4 regions of the Flammeovirga agarivorans genome follow, and region 3 is predicted to be linked to each of the others. Evidence: riboswitches for the same ligand, from Rfam matches in the RefSeq annotation. Region 3 holds a riboswitch; each other region holds the start of a gene.
What was found. Region 3 has a riboswitch for S-adenosylmethionine ahead of HGP29_RS23755 (homoserine O-acetyltransferase family protein). Riboswitches for the same ligand answer to the same signal wherever they lie in the genome.
Positions count from the first base shown of each region.

Region 1: another riboswitch for S-adenosylmethionine. It lies ahead of metH (methionine synthase); the one in region 3 lies ahead of HGP29_RS23755 (homoserine O-acetyltransferase family protein).
Region 2: another riboswitch for S-adenosylmethionine. It lies ahead of HGP29_RS06040 (hypothetical protein); the one in region 3 lies ahead of HGP29_RS23755 (homoserine O-acetyltransferase family protein).
Region 4: another riboswitch for S-adenosylmethionine. It lies ahead of HGP29_RS02825 (hypothetical protein); the one in region 3 lies ahead of HGP29_RS23755 (homoserine O-acetyltransferase family protein).

Region 1 covers NZ_JABAIL010000008.1:183,588-191,418, reverse strand. The annotation lists gene metH (methionine synthase) at 1-3,247, opposite strand, end outside; SAM riboswitch class I at 3,356-3,463, opposite strand; gene HGP29_RS22085 (SusC/RagA family TonB-linked outer membrane protein) at 3,983-6,913, shown strand; gene HGP29_RS22080 (RagB/SusD family nutrient uptake outer membrane protein) at 6,954-7,831, shown strand, end outside.
Region 2 covers NZ_JABAIL010000002.1:302,408-310,238, forward strand. The annotation lists gene HGP29_RS06015 (UDP-N-acetylmuramoyl-L-alanyl-D-glutamate--2,6-diaminopimelate ligase) at 1-399, shown strand, start outside; gene mraY (phospho-N-acetylmuramoyl-pentapeptide-transferase) at 436-1,650, shown strand; gene murD (UDP-N-acetylmuramoyl-L-alanine--D-glutamate ligase) at 1,653-2,957, shown strand; gene HGP29_RS06030 (FtsW/RodA/SpoVE family cell cycle protein) at 2,980-4,176, shown strand; gene HGP29_RS06035 (GAF domain-containing protein) at 4,473-5,393, shown strand; gene HGP29_RS06040 (hypothetical protein) at 5,459-5,680, opposite strand; SAM-I-IV-variant riboswitch at 5,738-5,835, opposite strand; gene HGP29_RS06045 (cytochrome-c peroxidase) at 5,978-7,096, shown strand; gene HGP29_RS06050 (PhnA domain-containing protein) at 7,239-7,814, shown strand.
Region 3 covers NZ_JABAIL010000010.1:172,326-180,156, reverse strand. The annotation lists gene HGP29_RS23770 (chemotaxis protein CheB) at 1-254, opposite strand, end outside; gene HGP29_RS23765 (CheR family methyltransferase) at 266-1,093, opposite strand; gene HGP29_RS23760 (hypothetical protein) at 1,237-1,419, opposite strand; gene HGP29_RS23755 (homoserine O-acetyltransferase family protein) at 1,495-2,541, opposite strand; SAM riboswitch class I at 2,669-2,774, opposite strand; gene HGP29_RS23750 (TonB-dependent receptor) at 2,898-5,300, opposite strand; gene HGP29_RS23745 (MmcQ/YjbR family DNA-binding protein) at 5,572-5,922, shown strand; gene serA (phosphoglycerate dehydrogenase) at 6,061-7,831, shown strand, end outside.
Region 4 covers NZ_JABAIL010000001.1:673,708-681,538, forward strand. The annotation lists gene rodA (rod shape-determining protein RodA) at 1-404, shown strand, start outside; gene HGP29_RS02815 (patatin-like phospholipase family protein) at 471-2,867, opposite strand; gene metK (methionine adenosyltransferase) at 2,938-4,221, opposite strand; gene HGP29_RS02825 (hypothetical protein) at 4,245-4,826, opposite strand; SAM riboswitch class I at 5,009-5,118, opposite strand; gene HGP29_RS02830 (TonB-dependent receptor domain-containing protein) at 5,328-7,784, shown strand.

The DNA.
Region 1 (7,831 bases), on a different contig from region 3:
GCTTGCTTGCTGCTTTTTTATTCTGTTGACGCAAGTGACATAATGTACCTACCTGATTTGTACGATCTTCTCTGTAGAATAACGAATGATGATGTTCTGCATCTGGTAACTCTACATCTTCTTCTTTAAAATCATACAAAGCGATATCATCGTCATTGATACTATTTGCAGGGAAGAATCCAATAACAGCATTGGCCTGAAGTAATTTATTATCAATGATATTTTTCAACATCGCCTTTGCATCATCATATAGATCTGATGCCTGCTTACCCACAATCTCATCTTTTAAGATCGCAGGGAAACGGCCTGCCAATTCCCATGTCTGGAAGAATGGCGTCCAATCCATATACTTTGCAATTTCTTCTAAATCATAATTCTCAAATACTTTTTTACCTAAGAATGATGGTTTAGTGATTGGTGTCGTTGCCCAATCGATATCCACTTTATTATTACGAGCATCTTCAAGAGAAATTAGCTTTTTCGCCCCTTGACGTTTAGCGTGAGTTTCTCTTAAAACTGCATATTCTTCTTTAAATTCTTGGATTACTTCTTCTCTATACTCTTTATTTTCAGATGTATAAGCAGAAGCAATTGGCACTGATTTCGAAGCATCTAAAACGTGAACTACAGAACCTGAATATTGTGGATCAATTTTAACGGCAGTATGGACTCGTGAAGTCGTAGCACCACCAATCAATACCGGGATATTTAATTCCTGACGTTCTAGTTCTTCAGCAACGTATACCATTTCATCTAAAGATGGTGTAATCAAACCACTTAGTCCGATAACATCCACTTTTTCTTCAACGGCAGTTCTTATAATCTTATCCAAAGGCACCATTACACCTAAGTCAATGATTTCGAAATTATTACAAGATAAAACAACACTTACAATATTTTTTCCGATATCATGTACATCACCTTTTACAGTTGCCATCAGAATTTTACCTGCTGATGAGGATGCAGACAACTCTGGATTTTTTGCTTTTTCTTCCTCGATATATGGAATAAGAATCGCTACTGCCTTCTTCATTACACGAGCAGATTTCACTACTTGTGGAAGGAACATTTTACCTTCACCAAATAGGTCACCTACTACATTCATACCATCCATCAAAGGACCTTCAATCACTTCAATTGGACGATCAAACTTCTGGCGAGCTTCCTCAACATCTTCTTCTACAAATTCTACTAAACCTTTTACAAGGGCATGAGAAAGTCTTTCCTCAACTGTTTTCTCTCTCCAAGAAAGGTCTACCTCTTTTTTCTTACCCTTTGATTTTACAGTTTCTGCGAAATCAACTAAACGTTCAGTAGCATCTTCTCTTCTATTTAAAAGAACATCTTCAACATGTTCTAATAAGTCTTTTGGAATCTCTTCATACACCTCAAGCATACCTGGGTTTACAATACCCATATCCATACCTGCTTTACCTGCATGATATAAAAAGACTGAGTGCATGGCTTCCCTAACAGCATTATTACCTCTGAAAGAGAAAGAGATATTAGATACACCACCACTTACTAATGCATGTGGTAAATTTTCTTTGATCCACTGCGTACCTTTAAAGAAATCTACAGCATAATTATTATGCTCTTCGATACCTGTGGCAACCGCTAAAATGTTAGGATCAAAGATGATATCTTGTGGAGGGAACCCTACTTTGTTTACTAGGATATCATAAGAACGAGAACAGATTTCTTTTCTTCTTTCGAAGTTATCTGCTTGTCCTTCTTCATCAAAAGCCATAACAACAGCAGCTGCACCATACTTTTTAATGAGTGTTGCTTTTTGAATAAAATCTTCCTCTCCTTCTTTAAGTGAAATCGAGTTAACAATACCTTTACCTTGCAACGTCTTTAAGCCTGCTTCAATAATCTCCCATTTAGATGAGTCGACCATGATTGGAAGCTTAGCGATATCTGGTTCAGAAGCAATAAGGTTTAAGAAACGTGTCATACACTCCTTAGAGTCTAACATTCCTTCGTCCATATTGACGTCGATCACTTGAGCACCACCTTCCACTTGGTGTCTTACTACTTCAATCGCTTCCTCAAACTCTCCGTTTTCAATTAATCGACGGAATTTTGCTGAACCGGTTACGTTGGCTCTTTCACCTACATTGACAAAGATACTATCTGGCTTGATCGTTACAGGTTCTAAACCACTAAGTCTTTGATAAGGTTCTTTTTTAGTAACCTCTCTAACTTTTGCTTGACTAAATGTTTTAGCAATACCAGCAATATGATCTGGAGTAGTACCACAACATCCACCTACGATATTAACTAATCCATCAAAAGATTTTAAGATATCACTCATTTCTTCTGATGTCTGATCATATTCGCCAAATTCGTTAGGTAGACCAGCATTAGGATATGCAGAAACATTTACGTCCGCTACCCTAGATAACTCTTGAATATATGGACGAAGTAAATCTGCACCCAAAGCACAGTTTAAACCTACACTAAATAAATCGGCATGTCTAATAGAGTTCCAGAATGCCTCTACTACTTGTCCTGAAAGTGTTCTACCAGAAGCATCAGTAATAGTACCAGATACCATCAATGGCAGACGCTTTCCTTTATATTGGTTAGGAAATTCCTCTTCTCTACCTTTTGGGGCAGCGGGAGTAACATTTCCATTTTCTACATCCGTAAAATATTTGTCTGCTGCAAACAGTGCAGCTTTACAGTTTAAGGTATCAAAAACGGTTTCGATAAGAATCGTATCTACACCACCTTCTGCTAAGCCTTGAACTTGTAAATAATAAGCCTCCACAAGATCATCAAATGTAACGGCTCTATAACCAGGATCATTTACATCTGGTGAAATTGAAGCAGTACGGTTGGTAGGACCAATGGCTCCAGCTACAAAACGAGGTTTGTGAGGTTCCTTCTCAGTAAATTCTAATGCAGCTTCTTTTGCCAACTTCGCAGACGCATAGTTTAACTCGTAAACTTCGCTTTCCATTTCATAGTCGGCCATTGCGATTGTAGTACCACTAAATGTATTAGTTTCTACGATATCACAACCTGCTTCAAAATACTGTTTATGAATATCTCTGATAATATTCGGCTGAGTAATAGATAACATATCATTATTACCTTTAACGTCACATGGGTGATCTTTGTAACGCTCGCCTCTGTAATCATCCTCACCTAATTTGTGTCTTTGGATCATAGTACCCATGGCACCGTCCAAAATCAACACTCGTTCTTTTGCTAACTCCTGGAGTTTTTCTGACATCTTAATATTTTGAAAGTTACGTTTCACATACTCAACTATTTTATAAAATAGGAGAGTTAAAACGTGCTTAAAGTTTCTCTGAGACCCTCATTCTAGATCGAATGCTTCTACTCATCTTTCTCGGACACTTCCGAAGCGGGAATTGGCACCTATCGCTGGGAACAACGGTTGCCATGACATCTACGAGCCCGTTCTCTCTGTCATTCTTGATAAGCACGCCGCAAGATAATGACAAAATGAAGAAAAGCCCACAGATTTTGCATGAAAAGGTCCGATTTATTGAAAAATCAGTAATTTTTTTTGATTTTTTTGACAGATGATAAATGATAGAAATATGCAATTTTTAAACGTATTCAGTACATTTTAAATATTTTATCTACCGATTGCGCAACAGGTTTCTAAATAATTTAATTCGTATATTTTATTTCGTTATCATATTAATGCAACCGGTTTAGTTGGTGATTGATTCAGGTGTTGCGCTACAAAACGTTTGTGCTTCCATAAAAAGTGCAATAAAAACGCTTTATCTCAAGAATTAGCACTGCATTTAACATTTGTTTTTAATTCATATTAGCTTTAGAATTGTGATAGACAAACTATAGCCAACACATGAGCGCTCTTGATGAAAATGAAATAAACAATCTATTTAATGCTATACTCTTTTGTCTAACTATTTTTTGAACATGAGATGATCACAACAATTCATGTCTGTCCTATAAACTACAATTTTAACTAATGAAAAGATTATTACAACTCTTCAGTCTGTTGGCGATTCTGTCGTTAGCAACACTGACTTCTACGTATGCTCAAGAACGAAACCTGACGGGTATTATCTATGATGAAACGAATTCCCCAATGCCTGGAGTAAACGTTATTGTAACAGGAACTACAACCGGAACTACAACCAATTTTGAAGGAAAATTCTCACTAAATGTCCCTGAAAGTGCAGAAACATTAACGTTTAGTTATATTGGTTATTTTGACCAATCAATCGCTATTGGAAACACTTCCAACTTCAGTATTTCAATGAAAGTAGATGCTGAACAACTTGAAGAAGTGGTGATAGTTGGATACGGCCAAATGGAAAAGAAAGATGTTACCGGTGCAATGTCATCTGTGAAATCAGAAGATTTTAACCAAGGTGTACTTACATCACCAGATCAATTGATCCAAGGTAAAATTGCTGGTGTACAGATGACGCCTTCTTCTGGTGAACCAGGTGCAGGTGTAAACATTAGAGTTAGAGGTGGTACATCACTTACTGCATCCAATGAGCCTTTGTATGTTATTGATGGTTTCCCTATTGATAATACTGCCTCAGATCCTGGTACAGCAGGAGTATACTCTGCATCTGCTTCAAAAAACCCTTTAGCATCTATCAACCCTGCGGATATTGAATCTTTTGATATCCTAAAGGATGCTTCTGCAACAGCAATTTATGGTGCCAGAGGTGCAAATGGTGTTATTATTATTACAACAAAGAAGGGTAAAGAAGGACAAGCCAAAGTCAATTACGATGCATATGTGGGTATCTCAAACATCGCTAAAAAGCTAGATGTGCTTACTGCATCAGAATACAGAGCAGCCACACAAGCTGAAGGTTCAACTCCTTTAGATTTAGATGCTAATACAGATTGGCAAGAAGTAATGACAAGACAAGCTATCACTCAAAATCACAACTTAGGGGTTTCTGGTGGTACGGCCAATACTCAGTATAGATTCTCAGTAAACTATCTTAACCAAGATGGTATCATGATTAACTCTGGTATGGAAAGAATTGGAGGTAGAATGAACATCACACAAAAGCTATCTAAGAAAGTAACATTAGGTGCTAATATGATGGGTTCATTTACAAAGAACAACAACTTGCCTTATGGTGTGGGTGGTGCTCTTGATGGAGGTGTTATCAACAACATGATCCGTATGTCTCCACTATTACCTCAAGACTATTCGTCACCTAACTTACTAGAGAAAAACCCATACATCATGGCGAATTCTGTACGTGATTTCACAAATACACAAAGAGTTTTAGGTAACGCTTACGTTGAGGCTGAATTTGTTGAAGGATTAACAGGTAAAATTAATATCGGTGGAGATATTACTTCTGCAAAACGTAACGCATACCTTCCAGGTAGTATTGAGTGGGTTGGTGAAGGAAATGGATCTGCTGATGTTAGAAACAACTTCTTACATAACGTACTATTAGAAGGTACTTTAAACTATACAAAGACTTTTGGTGATGTAAAATTAAATGCCTTAGCTGGTTATACTTTCCAAGAGTTTGGTAGAGAGTATAATGGAGCAAATGCTACTGGTTTCCAAATTGATGATATCGCTGAGTATAACTTAAATGCAGCAAGTGGTGATAATATTTTGGTGGATTCATACAAAGAGTCAAGCAAATTAATCTCATGGATTGGTAGAGCTAACTTAAGTTTTAAAGATAAATATGTCTTCACTGGTACAATGCGTGTCGATGGTTCATCTCGATTTGGTGATAATAACAAATGGGGTGTTTTCCCATCAGTTTCTGGTGCTTGGAGAATCTCTGAAGAATTATTCTTATCTGGAAGTGATGTATTAAGCGATTTAAAACTACGCGCTGGATGGGGTATCACAGGTTCTCAAGAAATAGGTAACTACCGTTCTCTTCCAACATTATCTGGAGATAAAAGCTATGGAGCTGTGGGGATTGGTGCTGGTGTAACGTATGACAACTATGCTAACCCAGATCTTAAATGGGAAGAAACTTCTCAGTTGAATATTGGTTTAGACTTTGAATTCTTCAATGGTATTTTATTCGGTACTATTGATGCTTATCAAAAACATACAAAAGACCTTTTATTAGAGTTACAAGCTCCTCAACCTGCTCCTGTTGATGTTTACCTTCAGAATGTTGGTGAATTGAAAAACCATGGTATCGAGATTTCATTAAACACGGTCAACTTCTCAAAAGATAACTTTACATGGCAAACTGGTGTGGTAGCGGCTTTCAATAAAAATGAAGTTGAAAACATCGGTGATTATGAAGAAATCTTTACTGGTGCTGTTGGTGGTCGTGGTCAAGTAGGTCAGTTTGCACAGGTGATTAAACCAGGTCTTCCATACGGTACTTTCTATGGTCCTCGTTTTGAAGGTTTAGATGAAAGTGGAAATGCTATTGAATCGGAAGAAAGCTATGTACTAGGACAAGCTTTACCAAAGTGGACATTAGGTATCAATAACTCAATGACTTTTGGAAGATTTGACCTTAACTTCTTCTTTAACGGATCGTTTGGTCATCAAGTCTTTAACAATACTGCACTTGAGTTCTCTTCTACAAATGACCTTTACGGAGACCAAAGTACTTATAACGTAATGAAATCTGCTGCTGAAGAAGATATCAGAGCGACAAAATACAACTCGAAATTTATCGAAGATGCATCTTTCTTAAGACTATCAAACATGACATTGGGTTACACATTCAATATGTCTAATGTAAAATCAGTGAGCCGTCTTAGATTATATGTTTCGGGACAAAATTTATTTGTGATCACTAACTACTCTGGTTACGATCCTGAGGTGAATGCACCTGCAGGTGGTAGCCAAGTGCCTCCTATTGGTATTGATTATAACAACTACCCTGCTGCTAGAACATTTATGGGTGGTGTATCAGTAGAATTCTAATCAATAAAACTTTCACAAATAACTTCAAAAAGAAATCATCATGATAAAAAATAAATGGATTAAAATCTTTGCTGTTGCAACATTAATCGGTGCCTCAGCATGTACAAACTTAGAAGAGAAACTATATAGTTCTGTTACAGATGAGTATTTCCAAGACCCAGAAAATTTACCTGCAGCTGTTGCCCCTGTATATGCTTCATTAAGAAGTTTCTATCACCATGAAAATTACTGGGGTTTCAACCAAGTTGCTTCAGATGAAACACTAGTTCCATCAAGAGGTGGTGACTGGTATGACGGTGGTAAATGGTTAGAGCTCAATGCTCATACATGGACGTCTAATCACCCCCATTTACCTGGTTTATGGAATGCTCCATATACAGGTATTGCAAGAGCAAATGGATTAATAGAATCACTTGCAGAGTTTGAACAAAATGATGAAATAATTAAAACTCAAGCTGAAATAAGATTCTTGAGAGCTTATTACTATTTCACATTAATGGATATGTTTGGTAATGTGCCATTAGTTCTTGTTTCTCAACATAATGGTGATACTCCAGCAAGTTCAAGACCTGAAGTAACTGAGTTTGTTGTAAGTGAATTAGAAGCTGTAAAAGATATTCTTGATGCTGAACCAGAATATGGTAGAGTGGGTCAAGGTGCGGCTTATTCTTTATTGGCTAAAATTTATCTTAATGCAGGTGTTTATTTCCAAGATGGTTCCACTGTGGTTGCTCCTACTGATGCTCAATTGGACAAAGTGATTGAGTACACTACTAAAGTTGAAAGTATGGGATATGCTGTTTACCCCAACTACTTGGAAACATTTAACTTAGGTAACGAGGAAAGTAACACTGATTATATTTTCTATATCACATATACTGCTGATGACCCTCTTGGAAACCACGGTAACTCTTGGGG
Region 2 (7,831 bases), on a different contig from region 3:
GAAAATGTTCTTGAAACTATTAAGGATATTAAAGAAGATGGTGAAAGAATCATCACTGTAGTAGGTTGTGGCGGTGATCGTGATAAATCAAAGAGACCTATTATGGCAAAAACTGCTGCAATGCTTAGTGAAGAAGTCATACTTACCTCTGATAATCCTCGAACTGAAGATCCTGATGAAATTCTTGATGAGATGCAAGAAGGAATATCACCAACACAGGCTAGAAGGACTCAAGTTATTGTTGATCGTAAAGAAGCCATTCTAAAAGCCGTAGAAATGGCAGAACCAAGAGATATCATTTTAATCGCTGGTAAAGGACATGAAACTTACCAAGAAGTAAATGGTATCAGAGAACACTTTGACGACAAAGAGGAATTATATAAAGCTTTTCAACAATAATTACATTAATAACGACAATAATATTTCTACAATAATATGCTCTATCATTTATTTAGTTACTTAGACAAAGAATACGACTTAGCCGGAGCAGGCTTATTTCAATACATTACATTTAGAGCAATGCTTGCAACCATTTTTTCTATGGTTTTCATTGCTGTTTTTGGCAAACGCATAATCCAACAATTGCAAAAAATGCAAATGGGTGAGATTGTTAGAAATTTAGGCCTAGCAGGTCAGATGGAAAAGACAGGCACACCTACAATGGGTGGTATCATCATCATCGGTGCAGTCGTTTTTCCTGTTTTATTATTTGCTGATCTAAGAAACGTTTATATTCAATTATTGATTACAACAATACTTTGGACTGGAGCAATTGGCTTTTTAGACGATTACTTAAAGAGAATCAAAAAAAATAAAGATGGTTTATCTGGTAAATTTAAGATTTTAGGTCAGGTAGGTTTAGGGCTTATTGTTGGTCTCACTTTATTAGTGAATGAAGGTGTAACTGTACGTAAGTTCAATACAAATTTACCCTCTTCAAAACCAGTTTCTGAACTAGTGAGCACTGAAAATTATCAGGATATTAAAAGTTTAGAAACTACAATTCCTTTCTTAAAGGATAATGAAATCAACTATTCCGAATTACTTCCAAATGAAACTGCATCTAATGTATTATATGTACTATTAGTCATATTTATTATTACAGCAGTTTCTAATGGTACAAATATCACAGATGGATTAGACGGTCTTGCTGCTGGTACATCCGCTATTGTAGCTACTGTGTTGGCAATATTTGCCTATTTATCAGGTAACATTATTTTCTCGAATTACCTAAATATTATGTATATCCCATATTCTGGCGAAATAGCTATTTTTGCTACTGCCTTAGTGGGTGCATGTATCGGATTTTTATGGTACAACGCCTACCCTGCCCAAGTTTTCATGGGTGACACAGGTAGCCTTGCACTTGGTGGTGTCATTGCAAGTTTAGCTATTGTATTGAGAAAAGAATTGATGCTACCATTATTGTGTGGAGTATTTTTAGTAGAAAACTTGTCCGTAATGATTCAAGTATTCTATTTCAAATACACCAAAAAGAAATATGGAGAAGGACGTAGAGTATTTTTAATGGCGCCTTTACATCACCATTACCAGAAGAAAGATATTCCTGAACCTAAAATTGTCACAAGATTCTGGATTGTAAGTATCCTATTAGCTATTTCTACAATCCTAACGCTTAAAATTAGATAGTCATGCAGGAGAAAGTCTTAATACTTGGTGCTGGAGAAAGTGGTGTAGGTGCTGCTCGATTGGCAAAAGCTAAAGGATTTGATGTTTTTGTTTCTGACTTTGGTACTATTCCGCAAGCACAGAAAGATGTTTTAAAAGCTGAAAATATACCTTTTGAAGAAGGTACTCATGAACGAGCACCAAGGGAAGTTAAGGTTGTAGTGAAATCTCCTGGTATTCCTGATAAAGCACCAATCGTTCAAGAATTAAGAGCCAATAGAGCAAAAATATATTCTGAAATTGAGTTTGCTTTCCAATACTCAAAAGCAAAAGTAATCGCTATTACAGGTACTAATGGTAAGACAACAACGACAAAACTAATACATCATTTATTAGAGAAGTCTGGATTTAACGTTGGCTTAGCAGGTAATATTGGGATTAGTTATGCCAAAGAAGTACTTGAAAATGACTACGATTGGTATGTCCTTGAAATTAGCAGCTTCCAATTGGATGATATAGAGACTTTCAAGCCTAATATCGCTTTACTATTAAATATTACTCCTGATCATTTAGATAGATATGCTTACGATATTGATAAGTATGCTCAATCGAAATTTAGGATTATTGAAAACATGGATAAAGAAGGCACTTTTATCTATGGAGAAGACGATCCTCAGGTGGAATTACAATTGAAAAAGCATCAAATTGTACCATGGGCAATTGGATTTAATCACACATTTTTCAAGGAAGATCACTTAGCAATACCTTTTAAAGGAAATACTTATACTTTCACTGACCTTCCTTTAAAAGGACCACATAACGTTTGGAATATGAGTGCTGCTATCCTAGCAGCTTTATCTGCAGGATGTAGTTCCGATTCAATTCAAAAAGCATTACCATCGTTCATTGGGGAACCACATCGTTTACAAGAAGTGGCTGTAGTAAACAAAGTTACTTTTGTGAATGACTCTAAGGCCACCAATGTTGAAGCAGCATTTTTTGCCTTACAAAGTTTTGACAAACCAATTATATGGATTGCTGGCGGTACAGATAAAGGTAATGATTACTCCATGCTTCAGGATACAGTTCAGCATAGAGTAAAATCTTTGATCTGCTTAGGAACTGACAATAGTAAATTAATTGAAGCATTTAAAGAGCATAAACCAATTGCTGAAACAACTGATGTTAATAAAGCAGTAGAATTAGCTATGGAAATGGCAGATGAAGATGATGTAATATTATTATCACCTGCTTGTGCCAGCTTTGATTTATTTAAAAATTACATGGATAGAGGCGAACAGTTTATGAATGCTGTTCATCAATTATAAAAATATTGACCTATAAGAACAGATGGAGAAACTGTTAAGTAAATTAGAAGGAGACCGAGTAATATGGGCAGTGATGATTTCATTATCCATGTTCTCTATATTAGTTGTCTATAGTGCAACTGGTTCTTTGGCATACATGCAGGCCGATGGAGATAATGAACACTACCTATTAAGACATTCCACTTTAGTATTTATTGGGATGATTGGTGCCTACGTATGCCACAAGGTAGATTATATTTTCTATTCTAGATTATCAAGATATGCCTTACTTCTTTCTATTCCACTTCTACTTTTCACATGGTTCTTTGGTTCTGAGATAAACAGTGCATCGCGTTGGATCAGTATTCCATTTATCAACTTTACTTTCCAACCCTCTGATTTAGCTCGATTGGCCTTAATTACCAATATGGCATCCATGCTATGGAAAAGGCAACGAGATATTGGAGAGTTCAATAAAGCCATAGTACCTCTACTAGTATGGACAGGTATTATCTGTGGATTAATCGGTGTTTCAGATATTTCAACTGCATCGTTATTGTTTCTAACGATCATGCTTCAATTATTTATTGGACGTGTACCTGTTAAGTATTTAGTGATGTTAGTAGGTATCGGTATTCTAGCAGGAGCTTTTGTTTATCAATTTGGTCAAAGAGGTGGAACTGCTGTTAGTCGTCTTACCTCATTTATGAGTGAAACAGAAGTACCTTATCAAGCTGAGCAATCTTATATAGCTATATCAACAGGCGGATTATGGGGCAAAGGTGTTGGTGATAGTACGCAAAGAAACTTTCTACCTCACTCCTATTCTGATTTTGTTTTTGCAATTGTAGTAGAAGAATACGGATTGATTGGGGCTATAGTCATCATTGGTTTATATCTTACTCTACTTTATCGGGGAATGATTATCGTTGCCAATAGTCAAAAAGCATTCGGTGGTTTATTAGCATCGGGGCTCACCTTTAGCTTAATACTTCAATCTTTTGTTCATATGGGCGTAGTCGTTGGATTATTACCATTAACAGGTCTTCCATTACCTTTAATTAGTATGGGTGGTACTTCCTTATTATTTACGGGTATGACCATCGGAATTATTCTTTCAGTAAGTAAATCGACTCAAGAAGAATCTGAAGAAGTTCGTTTCAAAAGGGCTGAAAGATCGAAAAAAAGAATGGGACAAGATGGAACAAACAGACCTAAAAACGTACGATTGAATTCATAATATAAAAGAATCATACATATTATTTTCCTTGTCTTAATATTTAGACAAGAACACAAAAGTCACTCTAATCTAAGGGTGACTTTCTTTATTTATTACAAATCATTCAACTGTCTATAAGAATAATACCATACTCAAAAAGTACATGAAATGAAAAGTCATAATTATTTGGTCTAAAATTATCACAAAAGTAACGAAACCTCACTTCTCTTTTTTTTACCCCATCAACTTTTGATAAGACATTGATGTTTGTTTAAGTGAATTCCTGTTAGACCTAATTTTAAAATTCTATTCAATCTATGACTTATAGCACTACTATTCAGGATCAGTATAAGAAGATGCTACATACTATTTCTCAGCAGGTCAGAAGCAATTCTGTTGGCGAATTAGAGATCTTACACAAAAGTATACATCAACTCTGTAAGCTATCCGGGAGTAGTTATGGCTTCATAGGTTTAGTAGAAGACCAACATTACTTAACGAACTATAAACAACTTATAGAATGTAACCAAAATCATGGCCGTATCCCTATGATGGGGAACGGTCCATTATCAACGCCATCAAAGGCACATCGTTATTTGAAATTATCGTATCATAGAAGAGTACCATTTTTCAGTTTCGATCAAGAACGTTTTAATAGTGGAATGTCTTGGTTTTCTTATATACTGATCCCTATCTATGATAACTCCAGACAAGTTGGATTAATTGGTTTATGTGATAGAAAAAGTGGTTATGATAAGAACTTTATTTTAGAAATTTCTCCTATATGCAGAGAACTAAGAAAGATCATACTACAGAATTTCTATAAAACAGATATTTCTAGAGCACAACCTGTATACAGTTATTCTGTACATACTGAATCTCCAGCTTTTGATATCATGCTCACTATAGATGATTTTTACAATACTAAATTGAGTAATATCGTCTGGACCCAATACTTTGGCTCTAATAAAGTATTGATCACTGATTTAATTGTAAAAGAGGATCATGCTTCTTTTTATGATTTAATCCAAAAAGCAAGAACTACAGGATTATCTCAGAATACAACATTAAGGTTTAAGCGTAAGAATAAAACCTTGTATTTTAAAACAAGAATTCTTTTTCTGAGAAAGTCCCATCAAATACAAATTATTGCACAAGATATATCCGACCGATTCTCACAGTCAACAGACAGTAAGGTTCGAAAGGACTATCTTCGGCCTATTAGACTTTTGTTTTAAAAACCCAATAAAATATTAGATACTATAGTGTGACTACTTAAAAATATTTCTTTACCTAAAAATACCTATTCAGTCTTATTGGATAGGTATTCTTCTATTTTAGAGAGAAGTGAATTACCATAAAACTTAGGAGAAGAATGGTCTTGTTTATTTCTTAATCCTAATAGTTTTTCAGCTTGTAACATCGTTAAGCTTCTTAACTTTACTTCTTCAGAGGATGATACAAAACCTCCTTTTAAGATGGCATAGCATTCTTGTAAATTCAATTCAAAAGGTTCTTTTTGCATGTTAGTTTACACATTTAAGTGGTATTAAATTGCAAGCTACATCAAGATATTGGGAGGATTCTGCTTTTATTTTGTCTTAGAATCAGACCACATCGATTTTGCCACCGTGGCTTGCTTTGCTCGGTTGGCACCATTTAAGGTTCTTGATGTTTTCAGTGCAATTTTAGTAAACACATTTATTCCGAGCAATTAATTTCAATTCATTAACACTCCTGTCTCACCCATTAATATGATTACGCTCAACTTCATCATCATATTTCGGCATTTTTTTGTAAATTGATTACAAACCTAAATAACATGCAATCGATTAAATTCTGTAGTTACTCTTTAATACTTTTCCTTTTTCTTACAAGTTGTGAATCAGACAAAGAGGCGATCAAGAATGAAACATACCCTCTTGAACTCCCTTCACATTTTGGAAAACAATATACATTACCAGATCACAACCCTACAACTACTGTTGGTGTTGAATTAGGACGTATGTTATTTTACGATACCCAATTATCAAGAGATAAGTCTACTTCATGTGCTACTTGTCATCAACAAAAATTGGCATTTACAGATGGAAAAGCATTAGCCGAAGGAATTCACGGTAGAGTGGGTACTTTTAGTAGTATGTCTATCCAAAATGCTCCTTGGCAAGCTAAATTCTTTTGGGATGGAAGAGCAAACTCTTTAGAGCAACAAGCCTTAGAACCTATTGAAAATCCTTTGGAAATGGATATGACACTACCAGAAGTTATTGAACGCTTAACTTCTGACGATAGATATCCTAAACTATTTAAGATTGTATTTGGTAGTGAAGAAATTACAGAAGAAAGAATTGGTATGTCAATCGCTCAATTCGAAAGAACATTAATCTCAAGTAATTCAAAATATGATCAATACCTAAAAGGTAGCTATACCCCTACAGAAGAAGAATTATTGGGTATACAGTTATTCTTCACACACCCAGAACCATCACAGAACTTAAGGGGTGGTAACTGTGGTGACTGTCATCTAAACATTCTAACTTCTGGAGATGGCAAAGGATTTCGTGGTTTCCACAATAATGGTTTAGACAATGATGAAGAACTAAAAGATGGATTAATGACGGTAAGTGGGTCTATCTATGACAAGGGCAAATTTAAAGCTCCAACATTAAGAAATATTGCTGTAACAGCTCCATATATGCATGATGGACGGTTTTCGACTCTTGAAGAAGTTATAGAACATTACGATGAACATATCGAGATGAGTGCCACACTAGATCCTTTGATCAGAGAAGCAAGCAATGAGCCTATTTTTCCAGGAGACCCAATCGTATTGCATTTAACAGAAAAAGAAAAGAAAGCTATATTAAGCTTCTTGAAAATGTTAACCGATGAAACCTTCCTTAATGACCCCAAGTTTTCTAACCCATTTACGGATGAATAAATAACTTATGGTTCTACTACTTCAGATAGTCTTTTTAATAATCGTTTACAAGTAAAGGCTACCTCAATAATTTTATGCAAATTTGTTTACCTTTTGTTAAAAAAGGATCGGATTATCATTCAAAAAGATTCAAATATATATTATGAGTTTAGATAAAGAACTTGAAAAAAGAAGTGGAAATACCTGTGAATTATGTGGTGCCACTGAAAATTTATCTCCTTACTTAGTTGAACCAAAGTCATCTAAAGATACAGCAGACCACGCTTACTTATGTAGTAATTGTCAAACTCAAATTGATAATGCTGATCAGATGGATGTGAACCATTGGAGATGCCTTAACGATAGTATGTGGAATGAAAATCCTGCTGTTCAAGTTCTTGCATGGAGAATGCTAACAAGATTAAGAAGTGAAGGTTGGCCGCAAGACCTTTTAGATATGCTTTATTTAGACGAAGATACTCAAGCATGGGCAGAAGCCACAGGTGAAGGTATTTCTGATGAAGACAAAGTGATCCACAAAGATGCCAACGGTGCTACATTGGAAAATGGAGATTCAGTTGTTCTTATTAAGGATCTAAATGTAAAAGGTGCTAACTTTACAGCAAAGAGAGGTACAGCTGTTCGCAATATCTCATTAGTTCATGACAACCCCGAACATATTGAAGGTAAGGTAAACGGTCAGCAGATTGTGATACTTACAAAATATGTAAAGAAATAAATTGGGAATTAATTATC
Region 3 (7,831 bases):
TAGACCATTCCTGGTCGGATCGTTTCTTTATCTTGAGGTTCTACAATTGTTTTAGAACTTCTTATAGATAATGCTTCGATAAAACCATGCCTAACATGTTTTAGACGATGTAGACATAAAATTATTGGTATCGGAAAATCCTTTGGTATGTCAGCTAAAAGTTGAGTAATTGGCTTAAAACTTCCTGCAGAACCCCCGATGACAATACATTTGTATTTTTTCTCGAAAACAGATTTGTCAATTAAATTGCTCATCCGGTTCTGTTTTACTCTTTAATTTTTTTATAAACCTTCTCCTCGTTATTAACTACAACGAATTTATTAGCGATATCACACCAGATTAATGACTCCTTTGAGCCAATAGCTAGATTGCCATATTTGAATAAACTTCCGTGTAGTTTTTTCAATACTTCGTTTTGTAATGTCTGATTGAAGTATATCATTACATTTCTACATAGAATGAGATCGAACTTAGAGAAGGGGTTTCCTTTGACTAAATCTTGCACTCTGAATGAGACTCTATCAAGTAATTCTGGTTTTACATGGTAGAAACCGTCTCTTTCGATGAAATAGTCATAAATAGAACTTTTTCCTCCAAACCTTTCATAGTTGGATTGGTTAAGTTCCATATTTTTTGCGTTGAAAGCAGCTTTCTTGGCTTTACTAATTATTGATTTATCTATGTCTGTAGCAATGATGGTAGCTTTGTCTAGAGTTCCCATTTCCTCTAGCATAATACACATAGAAATAACTTCTTCCCCAGAAGAACATCCAGCATGCCAAATATTGATCTTTTGATGCTCGTTTAAGATTTCAGGAATGATTTCATCACGAAGTGAAATCCAAAATGTAGGATCTCTAAACATCTCAGTGACATTAACGGTAATTTCTGAGACAAAATCTTGAAAGAATCCAGGGTTGTCTTTGAACTTACGGATTAATGCATCTACTGAACTGAATTTATATAACTCCACAACTCTTCTTACTCTTCTTGTAAAAGAAGACATTGCGTAGTTTTTGAAATCATAGTCAAAATTATCATCAATATATTGGGTTAGCCTTCTTAGCTCTGCGATTTCAATGTCTCTTTGCATATTGAAAATACGTAATGGGATTTCTATAAAAAGTGTTAGATAAAAAAATTTCTTGTTTAAATAAAGCCTGATGATAAATACGAAAAAATCCTTTTTTCATTTAAATACGAAAAAAGGATTGAATATAAAGTATTTGTTCTAGCTTATCTTCTAGATTTTACAAGTTGTGGGCAATCTGAGTGCATATCCATCACCTCGTATTTTTTTCTTTCTTTTTGGAAGTAAGAAGAAGATGCATTTCCTGAGCTGCTTGAACATGAAAAAACTAATGCACCCAAAGTGATCAATGCTAATGTCGTGAAGAATCTATTCTTAATATTGTTCATTTTGCTTCTGTCTTTTAAGTAGAATGTTAAATCGGAGTTCGATTATTACAATTTACTAAAAAACAAAAGGCGTGCCTAATTTGATAACAGAATTCTTTTTTTACTCTTTTGCTTAAAGAATGAGCTAATTGCACCAGCAATTTTATGTGTTTCTACTAAAAATCCATCATGTCCATACAGGGATGTAATCTCTTCATAAGTTACATTTGGAATGTGTTGAGTGATATATCTTTGCTCCGAAACTGGGAATAAAACATCGCTTGTAATTCCGATTACTTGAGTGTAAGCTTCAATAGATTGTAATGCTTCTTCTAAAGACTTTCGATTTCTACCCATGTTATGAGAATCCATGGCTTTGGAAAGTGTCCAGTATGAGTAGGCATTAAATCGTTTGGTCAGCTTGTCTCCCTGATATTGTTGGTAAGTAGAGGCTCTATAATTATCTGTAATGTTATCGTCTTTATCTGTCTGAGTAGCCTCGTAAGTGCTATAATTTCTGTATGAAAGCATAGCAACAGCTCTAGCCGCTTTTAGACCGTTAATACCAGCATTTTCATCATTATCTCCCCATGTAGGATCTGCTTCGATAGCCATTCTCTGTGCTTCATTGAAAGCGATACCCCATGCAGAATGTCTTGCATTGGTAGCACAGATGATTAGGTTGTCCATTAATTTTGGTTGTTGAACAGCCCATTCTAGTGCTTGTTGTCCCCCTAAAGAACCTCCAATAAGAGTATTGATTTTATCAATACCCAAATGATTTCTTAGAATCTCCAATGAACCGACAATGTCTCTAATAGTGATATTGGGGAAATCATTGTAATAAGGTTTATTAGTAACAGGGTTGACAGATGTTGGTCCTGTTGAGCCATAACATGATCCTAAAACATTAACGCAGATAATGAAATGATCTTTTTCATTAAAAATGCAGTCATTGCCAAATAAACCATTCCACCAATCAAACACTTCCGCATTACCGGTTAATGCATGACAAACCCAAACTACATTGGAAAAATCTTTCTTCATTTTTCCAGCAGTAAAGTAATTCAGTGTGAATTCAGGTAAGCTCTCCCCAAGTTCAAGGTCATACTGATTATTATATGTAAAAGAATGCTCTTGCATTGTATTTTCAGATTGGTATTGATGTTCTATTAAAAGCAATGATGAGAAGATGTACATCAGCCTAATCTAGGATGCAAAATATTGGTGTGTGTAGTAGAAGGAGGATCCTTTCAGACGTTCCGATATTTGCTTATAGCTCCTAAAAATTTAGGCTAGGATGTAGCACCTTTTCACTTTTGTGATGGTTGCTAGAGGGTCTTAGAGCCTAGTCTCTGGCCTCTTCTTTATAAACACTTACGTCTTACTTAGATGTAAATGGTATGATGCTTCAAAGTAAAGTGAGAATTTAATAAAAAACAAACCCTCGCTTTTTTATTTGAATAAAACGAGGGTTTTTAGCTGTATTTTTAGAAATATTATAACTCAACTATGATTCCAATAGAAGGTTGAACAATTCCGTTGGTCGTCTCGATATATTTCGGAGAGTACTTACTAGGGTCGTTTGGATCAGTGACTGGATTTCCATTTTGATCTACTTCTGTAGTAAGTATTGGTTGTCCTTTAGACTGATACCCGTACATGTTCTGAATATCAAAATAAACATTTAAACTCCACTTGTCGAAGTAATAATATTTATCCACTCTAACATCTAATTGGTGGTTGGCTGATAAACGTAATGTATTTACTTGAGAATAATCTTTTACGCCTCTTCTTTCTGCGTCCCATACTTGTTTATCCATAGAAGCATCTACATCATATGGGGTATAGGGTGTGCCACCTGAATAAAGCCATCTAGCACCAATTTCCCAATTTCTCTTAAGTTTCTTACCGCCAGTTAAACTAACAATATTTCTACTGTCCCAAGAAGAAGGAGCATAAACGTTAGGGTCGGCATTTGTAAATTCAGACTGAACGTAAGTATAGGCTAGAATACCATAAAAACCCTTGAAGAATTTTTGTTGAGCCATAAACTCTATACCTATAGATCTACCTTTTGATGTACTTGTTACAGCTTCAGATCCAATTACTCCAAAATCAGCGCCCAAGTTGGCTAATGAAATTTCATTGTTGATAGAGTATGGGTATTGATCGTATAACTTTTGGAACCCTTCAATTGTAAACTTTAAGTTCTTTTCAGGAATCTTGTATTCAAAACCACCAACCAGTTGTTTGTTTCTAATGTATAATAAACCATTGTCCTTGTTTACAAAGTCTTCACCCTCTTTGTATCCTAACGTGGTGTAAGTAGGTAATTGGTAATAAATGCCTGTGTTGAAGTTTAAACTCCATCTAGGCGTAAATTGATACGATGCTGAAAATCTTGGTGAAAACTGATCTAATAAATTATTCATAGAATCAGAATAATCATTGGCATCTACTCTCGCTCCTAATGATAAAGTTACTTTGTCTTGAGCTAATTTTTTAGAAACAGTAGCAAATCCACCCCATTTGTTTAAAGGTAGTACACTATTAAAGTTGATTGTTTCTAATTCTCCAGTGGAGTAATCATATAATGTTTGGTAAGTTTGGTTAGTATAATTAGCATACTCATAACTAACACCATATGAAAAAGTAAATCCAGTATTTGTGAAAGTTAACCCTTCAAGTCTAAATTTATTCTCAGCTTCTGTTGAATTGTAATCGTAAATTTTACTTTGTGATCTATCGTTGTTCGGGTATTTGAACTGATTATTCGTAAGCATGTTTCTTGACGCCACAAATGTAAATGTTGAATTGTCTCTAAAGTGCTCATATTTAGCTCCTATAGTATAATTCCATTGATTTTGCTCAGGAGTATTATTTAAGATATAAAGGTTTTCTTCATAATCCTCATCAGTTGGTTCACCTGGTGAATCAGCTAATTTAAATTGATCAATTGCTCCAAGGCCAATAATTGATATTTTATTGCGTTGGTCAATTTCATATTTATATTTTAATTGGAAGTCATTGTAAGTTGGTAGAAAAGGTAAGCCTAACACACTGAATAATGCTTGTAGATATGATTGTCTTGCTGAAACAATGATAGAAGACTTTTCTGTTACCGGACCTTCAAATGTTACACCTATGTCAGATGTTCCTAGGATAATATTTGTTGTGTGTTGATCAGTTCGTCCATCTTTTTGTGTGAATTCCATCACTGATGAAAGCGCATTGCCGCGACCTGCAGGATAGGCTCCTGAAAAGAACTCAACGTTTTCGATAAAATCTACATTAATCATTCCTACTGGTCCTCCTGATGCACCTTGTGTAGCGAAGTGATTTATGTTAGGAATTTCAATGCCGTCTAAATAAAACCTGTTCTCATTTGGGGCACCACCTCTAATTAAAATATCATTTCTAAATGATGCTGTCGATGCAACGCCTGGAAGTGATTGTAACACTCTTGAAATATCCCTATTTGCACCCGGTGCTCTTTTAACTTCTGTAACACCAATTCTTTGTACTGAAACAGGGCTTTCATCTGACTTATAAAAGCCATTGGCAATCACTTCTACTTCGTTAAGCTCTTGGGTAGAAGGAGTTAAGGAGAAATTAATAACTGCAGGGCGAGCATTTGAAACTTCTACCTCTTGAGAAGCAGGGCCATAACCAACGTAATTTACAACAATGTTATAAAGACCGGGTTCTAGATTTTCAATTTGATATTTACCGTTATCGTCGGTAGTAGCACCAGTAGATGTGCCTTGAATAACAACAGTAGCATACGGTACAGGTTCGTTTCTTGGAAGTTCCGTTACAGTTCCTCTGATAATACCTTTCTGTGCAAAAGCAGTAGAAGCTAATATGAAGATATTAAAAAGTACTAGAAAGTTTTTCATAATAATTGTTTCTTAAGTTCCATTCGTTAACACAGAACTTTAAGAATTGTTTTAAAAAAATATGGAGATTGATAATAAGTTGATGCAAGTTAAAATTGACTTTTTATTTTTAAAACATTTTAACAGTAAAATTCTAGAAAAAGTACAAAAAAGGAGATTTCACCATGCGTGTGCTTTGTTTTTAATTCGTTGTATGGAAATGAAGATTTAATCTAATTTTTTTATCTTAGTTCATCTCCCAAGAAATAAATGAAAATTAAAATAATCTATTATGAATATTGAAGATTTTAGGAATTACTGTCTTAATAAAAAAGGAGTGACAGAAGGCTTTCTATTCGATGAAACGACATTAGTTTTTAAGGTTGGAGAAAAAGTGTTTACGATCACTAACATAGAAATGTTTGAGAGTATAAATGTGAAGTGTGATCCAGAGTTGGCAATAGAATTACGGGAGAGATACACTTCTGTATTACCGGGATATCACATGAATAAAAAGCATTGGAATACTATAGTAGTAAATAGTGATATGGACGACAGTGAAGTGAAAAAATGGGTGGATCATTCCTATCAATTGGTCTTCGATAAACTTCCTAAGAAAATAAAGGACGTACTTGTAGATTAATCTGTAAAAGTGTGAAAAATCAATAAATTCTATCTTTTTGTTGATAATTTGGTAATAAATGGATGAAAATTATAAATAATTGATGATTAAATAATATTTTTGAGTTTGCGATTGTAACAAAAGACAGAATTAGTAATCATGGCTGACAAGAAATTTTTTGTAATTGACTTCGATAGTACGTTTACCAAAGTAGAAGCATTGGATATTTTAAGTGATATCCTTTATGAAGGTACGGACAAAAAAATTGAAGTAGGGGAGAGAATTAAAGATCTTACTGATCAGGCAATGGCTGGAGAACTGTCTTTTAGAGAAGCATTGGAGCAACGTTTAGCGTTGTTGGAGGCGACGAAAAAAGATGTATCTCAATTGTCTGACGAGTTGAAAAAACTAGTTTCTGAATCAGTAAAAAGAAACAGAGAGTTTTTCACAAAAGAGAAAGATAATGTATTGATTGTCTCCAGTGGTTTTAAAGACTTCATTACACCTGTAGTAAAAGAGTATGGTATTAAAGAAGAGAATATCTATGCAAATACTTTTACTTACAATGATAAAGATGAAGTGACTGGTTTTGATGCTTCAAATCCACTTTCTGAGCATAAAGGTAAAGTGAAGTTGATGAAAGAATTAGCATTAGACGGAGACGTTTATGTTATCGGAGACGGTTATACTGATTATGAAATTAGAGAGGCAGGATTAGCAAAAACGTTTTTTGCGTTTACTGAAAATGTGAAAAGAGAAAAAGTATTAGCTAAAGCAGATGTGGAGGCTAGTAGTTTTGATGAAATATTATACTCGATTAAACATCCTATGGCAACATCATTCCCAAAGAGTAAAATAAAAGTTCTTCTTTTAGAAAATGTGCATCAAGATGCTAAACAAAAATTAGAAGACGAAGGATATCAAGTTGAGCTTCTTGGTGGAGCTTTAGACGAAGACGAATTATGTGAAAAGATTAAAGGTGTTCACATCTTGGGTATTCGTTCTAAAACAATGCTAACAAGAAAAGTAGTAGAGGCTGCAGATAGATTGATGATTGTAGGTGCATTCTGTATTGGTACAAACCAAATAGATTTAGATGCATGTACAGAACATGGTGTTTGTGTATTCAACGCTCCTTTTAGTAATACTCGTTCTGTTGTGGAAATGGCAATTGGTGAAATCATTTTACTAATGCGTCAAATTCCAAGACGTTTACGTCAAATGGATAGAGGTGAGTGGAGTAAGTCTGCATCTGGTAGCTTTGAGGTAAGAGGTAAGAAGCTAGGTATTATCGGATATGGTAATATCGGTTCTCAATTATCTATTCTTGCAGAGATGTTAGGTATGGATGTTTATTACTATGATGTAGTAGAGAAGCTTGCTTTAGGTAATGCTACAAAACTTTCATCATTAGATGAGCTTTTAGCTATTTCTGATGTAGTATCATTGCATGTTGATGGTAGACCAGAAAATAAAAGATTCTTTACTGGTGAGCATATCAATAAGATGAAGAAAGGTGCAATCCTTGTCAACTTAGCTCGTGGTCCAGTTGTTGAATTAGATGCGTTACAAGTAGCATTAGATTCAAAACATTTAGCAGGTGCTGCAATTGATGTATTCCCTGTTGAACCAAAGAATAATAATGATACTTTTGATGCTCCAGTTAAAGGTGATAACCTGATCTTAACTCCACACATTGGGGGTAGTACTTTGGAAGCACAAGAAAATATTGCCGATTTTGTTCCTGGTAAAATGATTGAATATGTAAATACAGGTAGCTCATTCAATAGTGTGAACTTCCCGAATGTTCAGTTACCTCGTTTAGAAAACGGACATAGGTTACTTCATATTCACAAAAACGTATCTGGTATCTTAGCTCAGATGAACAACGTTTTTGCTAAACACGGATGTAATATCTTAGGTCAATATC
Region 4 (7,831 bases), on a different contig from region 3:
CTGGTGGTGTTGCTGGGAAAGGATTTCTAGAAGGGACTCAAACAAAATTCAACTTCGTTCCAGAACAATCCACTGACTTTATTTTCTGTACGATTGGAGAAGAACATGGATGGATAGGTAGTTTGGTAACTATTGGACTTTTTGCCGCGTTAATTATTCGCTTAATTATGTTGGCAGAACGGCAAAAATCTAGATTTGCCAGAGTATATGGGTATTGTGTCTCCTGTGTATTCTTCATACACTTTATGATTAATATGGGAATGACAATAGGAATTTTTCCTGTAATTGGTATCCCGTTACCGTTCTTTAGTTATGGTGGTTCATCACTTTGGGCATTTACAATGATGCTATTTACATTTATCAAATTGGATAGTCATAGAACACAAATGCTAGCAAGAAACTAGTTGTTAAATATAAAAAAAGAGGCTGTATTCTTATTGTAGAATACAGCCTCTTTTTTTGGAGTTAGGTTATTTTTCTAAAGCCTTCTCATGATATAAAAGAATACCAATATTGAATAAGAACATTAGATTGTAATCTTCTTCATTATAATGATTCACCGAAAAACTTACAGGACCGATTGGACTGGTATAAACGATAGAGCCAGCTAATGCATAATCCATTGTACTTGGTTTAAAGAAACTATTCTTTGTTGTATTCGGGAAAATAGTGCTGCTATTGGCGTACTTTACATCTGTAGTAAAGAAATGCCCCTCTAAAAACAAGTTCAGATTTGGAGTGAAAAAGCTCTTAATTAATTTGAGACCACCTGCAAAAAACCTTGGACCTCTAAATCCATGTGTAAATAAGGACCTAGAATCTAGTAACGGATAGTATGCAGGAGCATTAGCAAGAGAAGTCGTAGTAGTAATTGAAGCCTCATAATTTGACCAAAGTGCATGCCCACGAACACCTAAAGTAAACCATTTCATAGGGAAGTATTGTTCATACTGAGCTTGAATTGTATACCAATCTTGAGATGTTTTTCCTTGGTAAGGTTCATCTATATAGATATTAAAATCACTATCTCCCCAAATATATTTTCCAGAAACTTTAAAATGTCTACCCGTAGTTGCAAAAGTTTTTCTATTCAATGAATTGGCTTCCCAAGCTACACCGGTTGTCCAACCTTCTAGTTTTTGTGAACCAACTAAGTCAATTCCGACTTGACTGTTATTTGAATCGAGGTCAATTAATACGATTTGATCATAACTATCTTTGTTCCAGAAATAGCCACCAAAGCCAATTAGTTTTGTCTTTCTACTTGTGGGAAATGACATTTTTCCACCCGCATAATTGTCAGCCCTATAAATGGATAGGTTTTCTTGAGGTTGAAAAATAAGTTCTTTGGCATTTCCATAATTCCACCTGTTAAGCACATATTCAGCACCTAGTGAAAAGGGAAGTTCTCTTGCATAAAGAGATTCTACTTCTGCTTTTATTGAGCTGTAAAAAGTACCTGCCATTGCTGATACTCTTACGGTATTTAATGACTTAGTAAATACGTTAAATTGCCCGTTGAGGTAAAATTGTCCAATACTCCTTGATGCAATATTACCACCAACACCTAGTTTAAACTTTTTATTAGGGGTTACATCTATCAATAAACTTGGTGTATTGTCAATACTGTCATATAGAAACTGAGCATCAACATTAGAAAAGTAATTATTGGAAAGTAACATGCTATATCCATCATAAAGTTCATTGATAGACGATTGTTTACGTCTTTTAGGCTTTACAATGTTTCTTACAAAAACTCTTTGTCCAAAAGTTAGATTATCTCCTAACTCTACTCTTGTGATAATTTCTTCATCAGGGTCAAAAAGAGCATCAAAGTTACTGTCTTTAGGTTTTACTTTTGGTTGATTATGTCCGTAGAGATCAACTACAGAGTCTATCATTGTTCTTGCATAACGATCACCAATAGCTAGAAGTGAATCAACAGGAGTAAAATCAGCAGCAGAATAATCATCTACAGGTACTCCAAGAAATATATCTCTTTCAGGATCCAATTCTTTAGGGTATACATTGTTCATAACGATGTATTTGAGGATATTTCCCTTAATTAATTCTTCATCATTTTCAGGATATTTCGCAAGCATATCATGTGCTCCTAGGTTGACGGCAATAACCATGTCAGGGTTAAACTCCTCTTTCATGACATCAACAGGGATATTATTATATATACCACCGTCGTATAAATATTTTCCATCGATTTTAACTGGCCTAAAAACAAGAGGAACAGCCATCGAAGCTCTGACAGCTTTTTCTAATGGCCCATGATCAATTACAATAGCTTTTCTTTCAAATACATCTGCAGCTACAGCTCTAAAAGGAATATCTAAGTTGTCAAAGTCGTAATTTATTTCTTTGGATTTTTTATAGAGTCTTGCAGATAGATTATAGTTTAATAATCCATCTGGCACTATAGTCGGATTCCATGAGAAACCATAAATTGAGTCTAGTTCTATATTGAAATTGATCCATTCGGCACCTCTGGATTGTCTTCCAAAATAATATTGATCTTCAGTATTGACTTTACCGTTGACCCAGTCTTGAAATTCAGGGTCACTCAATATCGTGATCATCTCATCGGTAGTGTAACCTGCAGCATAAAATCCGCCAACAATAGCACCCATCGATGTACCTGTGATATAGTCGATAGGGATTCCATATTCTTCCAATACTTTTATGACAGTGATATGAGCAATACCTTTTGCTCCACCACCGCTTAGTACAAGTCCAACAGTTTTTCGGTTTTTAACTTCTTGTTTAAACTCTGAATGGTTATCGGTAATATTTTGTGCCCAACAGAAAAGAGATTGAAAACTAAAAATTAATATGAATAGTATTTGTAAAGTACGCATAATAAAAAAATCCTTGTTGATTTGAAATTACCAACAAGGATTCAGAAAAAATACTTTTTACATAAAAATATTAGATACCAAATGCAGATTTAATCTTATCTACATAGTCTAATTTTTCCCATGTAAAGAATTCTACTTCTTTATTTTCAAGTTTTGTTGTCGTTACTTTTTGACCATTGCTTTCTACAATATCTTTCACTTCAACTTCAACTTCTTTTTTATAAGGTTTTTGTCCCATGTGACCGTAAGCGGCTGTTGGAGCAAAAATAGGGTTTGTTAATCCTAAGCGATCAACAATAGCTTTAGGTCTCATATCGAAGATTTCTTCGATTTTCTTAGAGATTTCAGCATCAGTTAAATCCACTTTAGCAGTACCATAAGTCGTTACATTCAATGATACCGGGTGAGAAACACCAATTGCATAGGCAACTTGTACTAATGCTTCATCTGCGATACCTGCAGCTACTAAGTTTTTAGCGATATGTCTTGATGCATAAGCAGCAGATCTATCTACTTTCGAAGGATCTTTACCAGAAAAAGCACCACCACCGTGAGCACCTTTACCACCGTAAGTATCTACAATGATTTTACGACCAGTTAATCCAGCATCACCATGAGGACCACCAATAACAAACTTACCTGTTGGGTTGATGTGGAAAATTGTATTTGCATCAATCAACTCTGCAGGGATAACTGTAGGGATAACATGCTTCTTCACATCTTCAGCGATTTGTGCTAATGCTTCATCGTCTGAAACTCCAGGGAATTCATCGTGTTGCGTTGAAACAACAATAGTATGAACTCTCAAAGGAGTATTGTCTTCATTATATTCGATGGTAACTTGAGCCTTAGCGTCAGGTCTTAAGTAACCGATTAATTCTGGTTCATGCTTACGGATTTCAGCTAATCTTTTCACTAAGCCATGAGAGAAAGCCAAAGCCATTGGCATATAGTCTTCAGTTTCAGTTGTCGCATAACCGAACATCATACCTTGGTCACCGGCACCTTGTTCTTTGTCGACACCTTCTCCAACATTTACACCTTGAGCGATGTCTGGAGATTGACTATGTAGAGCTACTTGTACACCACAAGAGTGTGCTGCGAAGTAGTAATCTTCTTTGTTATATCCGATTTTATCAATTGTTTCCCTTACAACGTCAGGGATTTCAACGTATGCTTTTGTAGTAACTTCACCTGCGATTACAGCTAATCCAGTAGTTACCATAGTTTCACAAGCCACGCGAGAGGCAGGGTCTTGCTTTAACATAGCATCTAGAATCGCGTCTGAAATTTGATCAGCGATTTTATCAGGATGTCCTTCTGAAACGGACTCGGATGTGAATAAATACGTCATATTTTATATTCTGTTCTTAGAATCTACTTGAATTTAACATCCCATTGTGTGATGAAGTCTACATTATCACTATTTGGGATTTTGCCTTTATATATGAGTTCGGTTGAGCCTAAACGCTCTATTTCGTATGATTTAACTGTTTTAATTTCTCGGTTTAACATCCAGTGAAAACTATAATTTGCAGAGTCGATATGCTGAGTCATAATCGTATTGGCATCCGAAGATGATGGCATATGTTCTGTAATAAGCGTTTTCCAATCGACATTTCGTATCCATTCGGCCTTTCTTTTTTTCATTTTCAAAAAAGTGTCCTCATTTTTTTTGGCTCTGTCCAATTTTGATAGTGCACTATTTAAGGCATGGATGTCAACAAAGGCGAACCTAATTCCTAATTTCCAATGTGTAGTATCGATCACTGATCTACTATCATACACACCGGGAACGTTATCAAGTTCTTCTGCAATGAGCATCAAAGGTTTCTTAAATTGACTGGGTTGGAAAATGCTATTGCCCTCTGCATTTTTATAAGCAGACACAATATTTAGCAACTCTTTACTTTGTGAAAAATCAAACGTAAAAGAATAGTTTCCTTTTCCGTCTTCCATAATCTGAAGCTGCTCCTGTAATTCAAAGCAGCTAGTAAATACTGTTGATAAAATAATAATACAACAGTTGAGATAAATATTCCTAAAAGCCAATCAGTCTAAGATTAAATGTTAACCCAAGTACTTATCAATTTTAGACATTGTACTGATAGACAGTACTTAATGAAATTTTTCTGGAGATAAACTCATCTTTTCTCGAACACCTTCGAGTTGGGAGTTAGCACCTTGCTTTGAGGAGCGCAGGTTGCCAAGACTTCATTGGGCCCAATCCCTCTGCCTTTCTTGATAAGTAATGCGATGCAAATATAGATAATTGGTTTAAAGATCAATAGATTTCATGCTTTATTTTTTTTCAAATTTTATTAACACTGTAATCTAATATACTCACAAAGAGTGGAATAAATCGAATTTTTTTCAAAAAAAATAAAACTACAATTTTCTTCAGATTTGCTACAGATTTGAAATCTACTTTTGTGATATCATTTAAATTCGACTCAATTCATGTTCAGAAAAACTTCCACATTAATCGCATTTATAACTTTCATTATTGTTTCAGCAGCATATGCCAACGACCCAATTAAAAAAGGTATTATTCTAGGTAAGGTAAAAGAAGCAGGTAGTAATGTACCTGTAGAATATGCTACTGTAAGTATTTTTGATCAAGCATCACATACACTTATTGGAGGAACAGTAACGAACCTTGAAGGTATGTTTGTTGTGAAAAATATTCCTGAAGGAATGTTTACCGTTGAAATCTCTTTTATCGGTTTTCAGAAGAATATTATTGATGGTGTTGAAATAGGTAAACCCAATTATAAAGCAAACTTAGGAGAAGTGGAGTTGTCTACAGATGCAGAAGTTTTAGACGCTGTTGAAGTAGTAGGTACTCAAAATTCTGTGACTTATGATATCGATAAGAAAGTAGTTAATGTAGGAACTCAGTTTGCCGCAATGTCAGGAACAGCAGTAGATATCTTAGAAAATATTCCTTCAGTTACTGTAGATGGTGATGGTAATGTGAGTTTAAGAGGTAGTTCTGGATTTACTGTTTTAATTGATGGTAGACCTTCAGTATTAGATGCTTCTGAGGCATTACAACAAATTCCTGCTAGTACAATTGAAAATATAGAGTTGATTACAAACCCTTCTGCAAAGTATGATCCCGATGGTACTGCTGGTATTATCAACATCATTACAAAGAAAAATAAGTTAGAAGGTGTAAATGGTGTAGCCAACTTTAATGTGGGTAGGTATGGAAGAATTGGTGGAGACTTCTTACTAAACTTCAGAAAGAAGAAATGGAACTACTATATCGGAGCTAATTACAATAAGAGACCAGGTCCGGGTAGCTATAAATCTGAACGTAGAACTACTACAAATGATACCACTTCTTATGTGATTTCTGATGGAGAAAGAGAACGTACTTTTGAAGTAATGGGTATTCAAGCGGGTGCTGAATATTCTATTTCGGATAATGATTTCATTAAACTATCTGGTAGAGTTGGTGATTTTAAAATGTATGGTGGGATGGATGCGAATTTCTATGAATACCAACAAATTGGAGGAAGTGACCAACCGATCAACGAGACGGAATATATTTCTAGTGAATACTGGCAAAGAGGTGGTTTATACTACAGTGCAAACTTAGCTTATCAACATAAATTCAAAGATAAAAAAGGACATACTTTAGATGCTATGGTAGATTATGGCGGTAGAGATATGACCGAAAGCTCAATCAATGAGTTGTATCCAAAAGATGCAAGCGGAGTGATAGCAGAAAACCCAGCTTCAGGCCAGAGGTCTACAGAAATTGGCCCTGGAGGAAGATTAAGAGCTAAAATAGATTATACGTTGCCTATCGGAAAAACAGACAAGTTTGAAGCAGGATGGCAAACAAGATGGAACAAATCACAAGATATTAACGAGGTATATAATTATGATGTGTCGACTGGTGACTATGTCTTTGCACCAGACTATAGCTTTACTACCAACTACACGCAAACAATCCACTCACTTTACGGTATGTATGCCGGTAAGGTAGGTAACTTTGGTTATCAGGGTGGATTGCGAGCGGAGTATACAGGCCGAAACATCAACCTTGAAGGAACTGAAGAGGACTATCCTGTAGATCAGTGGAATGTTTTCCCAACGATTCACCTATCTTATGGATTACCAAAAGAAGACCAATTGATGTTGAGTTACTCTCGAAGAATTGAAAGACCAAGAGGATATTACTTAGAGCCTTTCGTTACTTGGCAAGATGCCTTTAACGTACGTAGAGGTAACCCAGCTTTATTACCGGAAAACATTGATTCATTTGATTTTGGTTATTTAAAAGGATTAGGAGAAAAAGCTACTTTATCTTTTGATGCTTACTATAGAATGACACAAAACAAAATTGAAAGAGTTCAGAGTGTTTGGTCTGAAGGTGTTATTTTACATACTTATGAGAACGTAGGAACTGATTACGCTTTAGGTTTTGAACTTTCATTAAACTATAATCCTGTAAAATGGTGGACCATTGATTTAATGGGCAACTTATATGATTACAGAGTAGAAGGTGAATTGGAGGGACAGAGTTTTGATCGCCAAAGCTTAAACTGGAGTAGCCGTTTTAACAACACATTCAGATTGACAAAACAAACTCAATTGCAAATCAATAGTAGATATACTGGACCTACTGTAACTGCTCAAGGAGAAAATGAAGGGTACTATATGATGACTGCTGCTTTAAAGCACAATATGATGAAAAAGAAGTTGACCATTACAGCTTCAATGAACGATGTATTGGGGACAGCAGTAAGAAAAAGTACTTCAGAGGGTGTCGGTTTTAATAATTATACTGAAGATTTTAGATATGCTCAGTATTTTACTATGACATTCACTTATAGATTGAATAACTTTAAGCCATCGAGAAGAGGACCTTCAGGTGGTGGAGGTGGAATGGATGACTTCTAGAGACATCCTCTCCTGAATAAAAATATGCATTGAGTAGCCATAGCTTG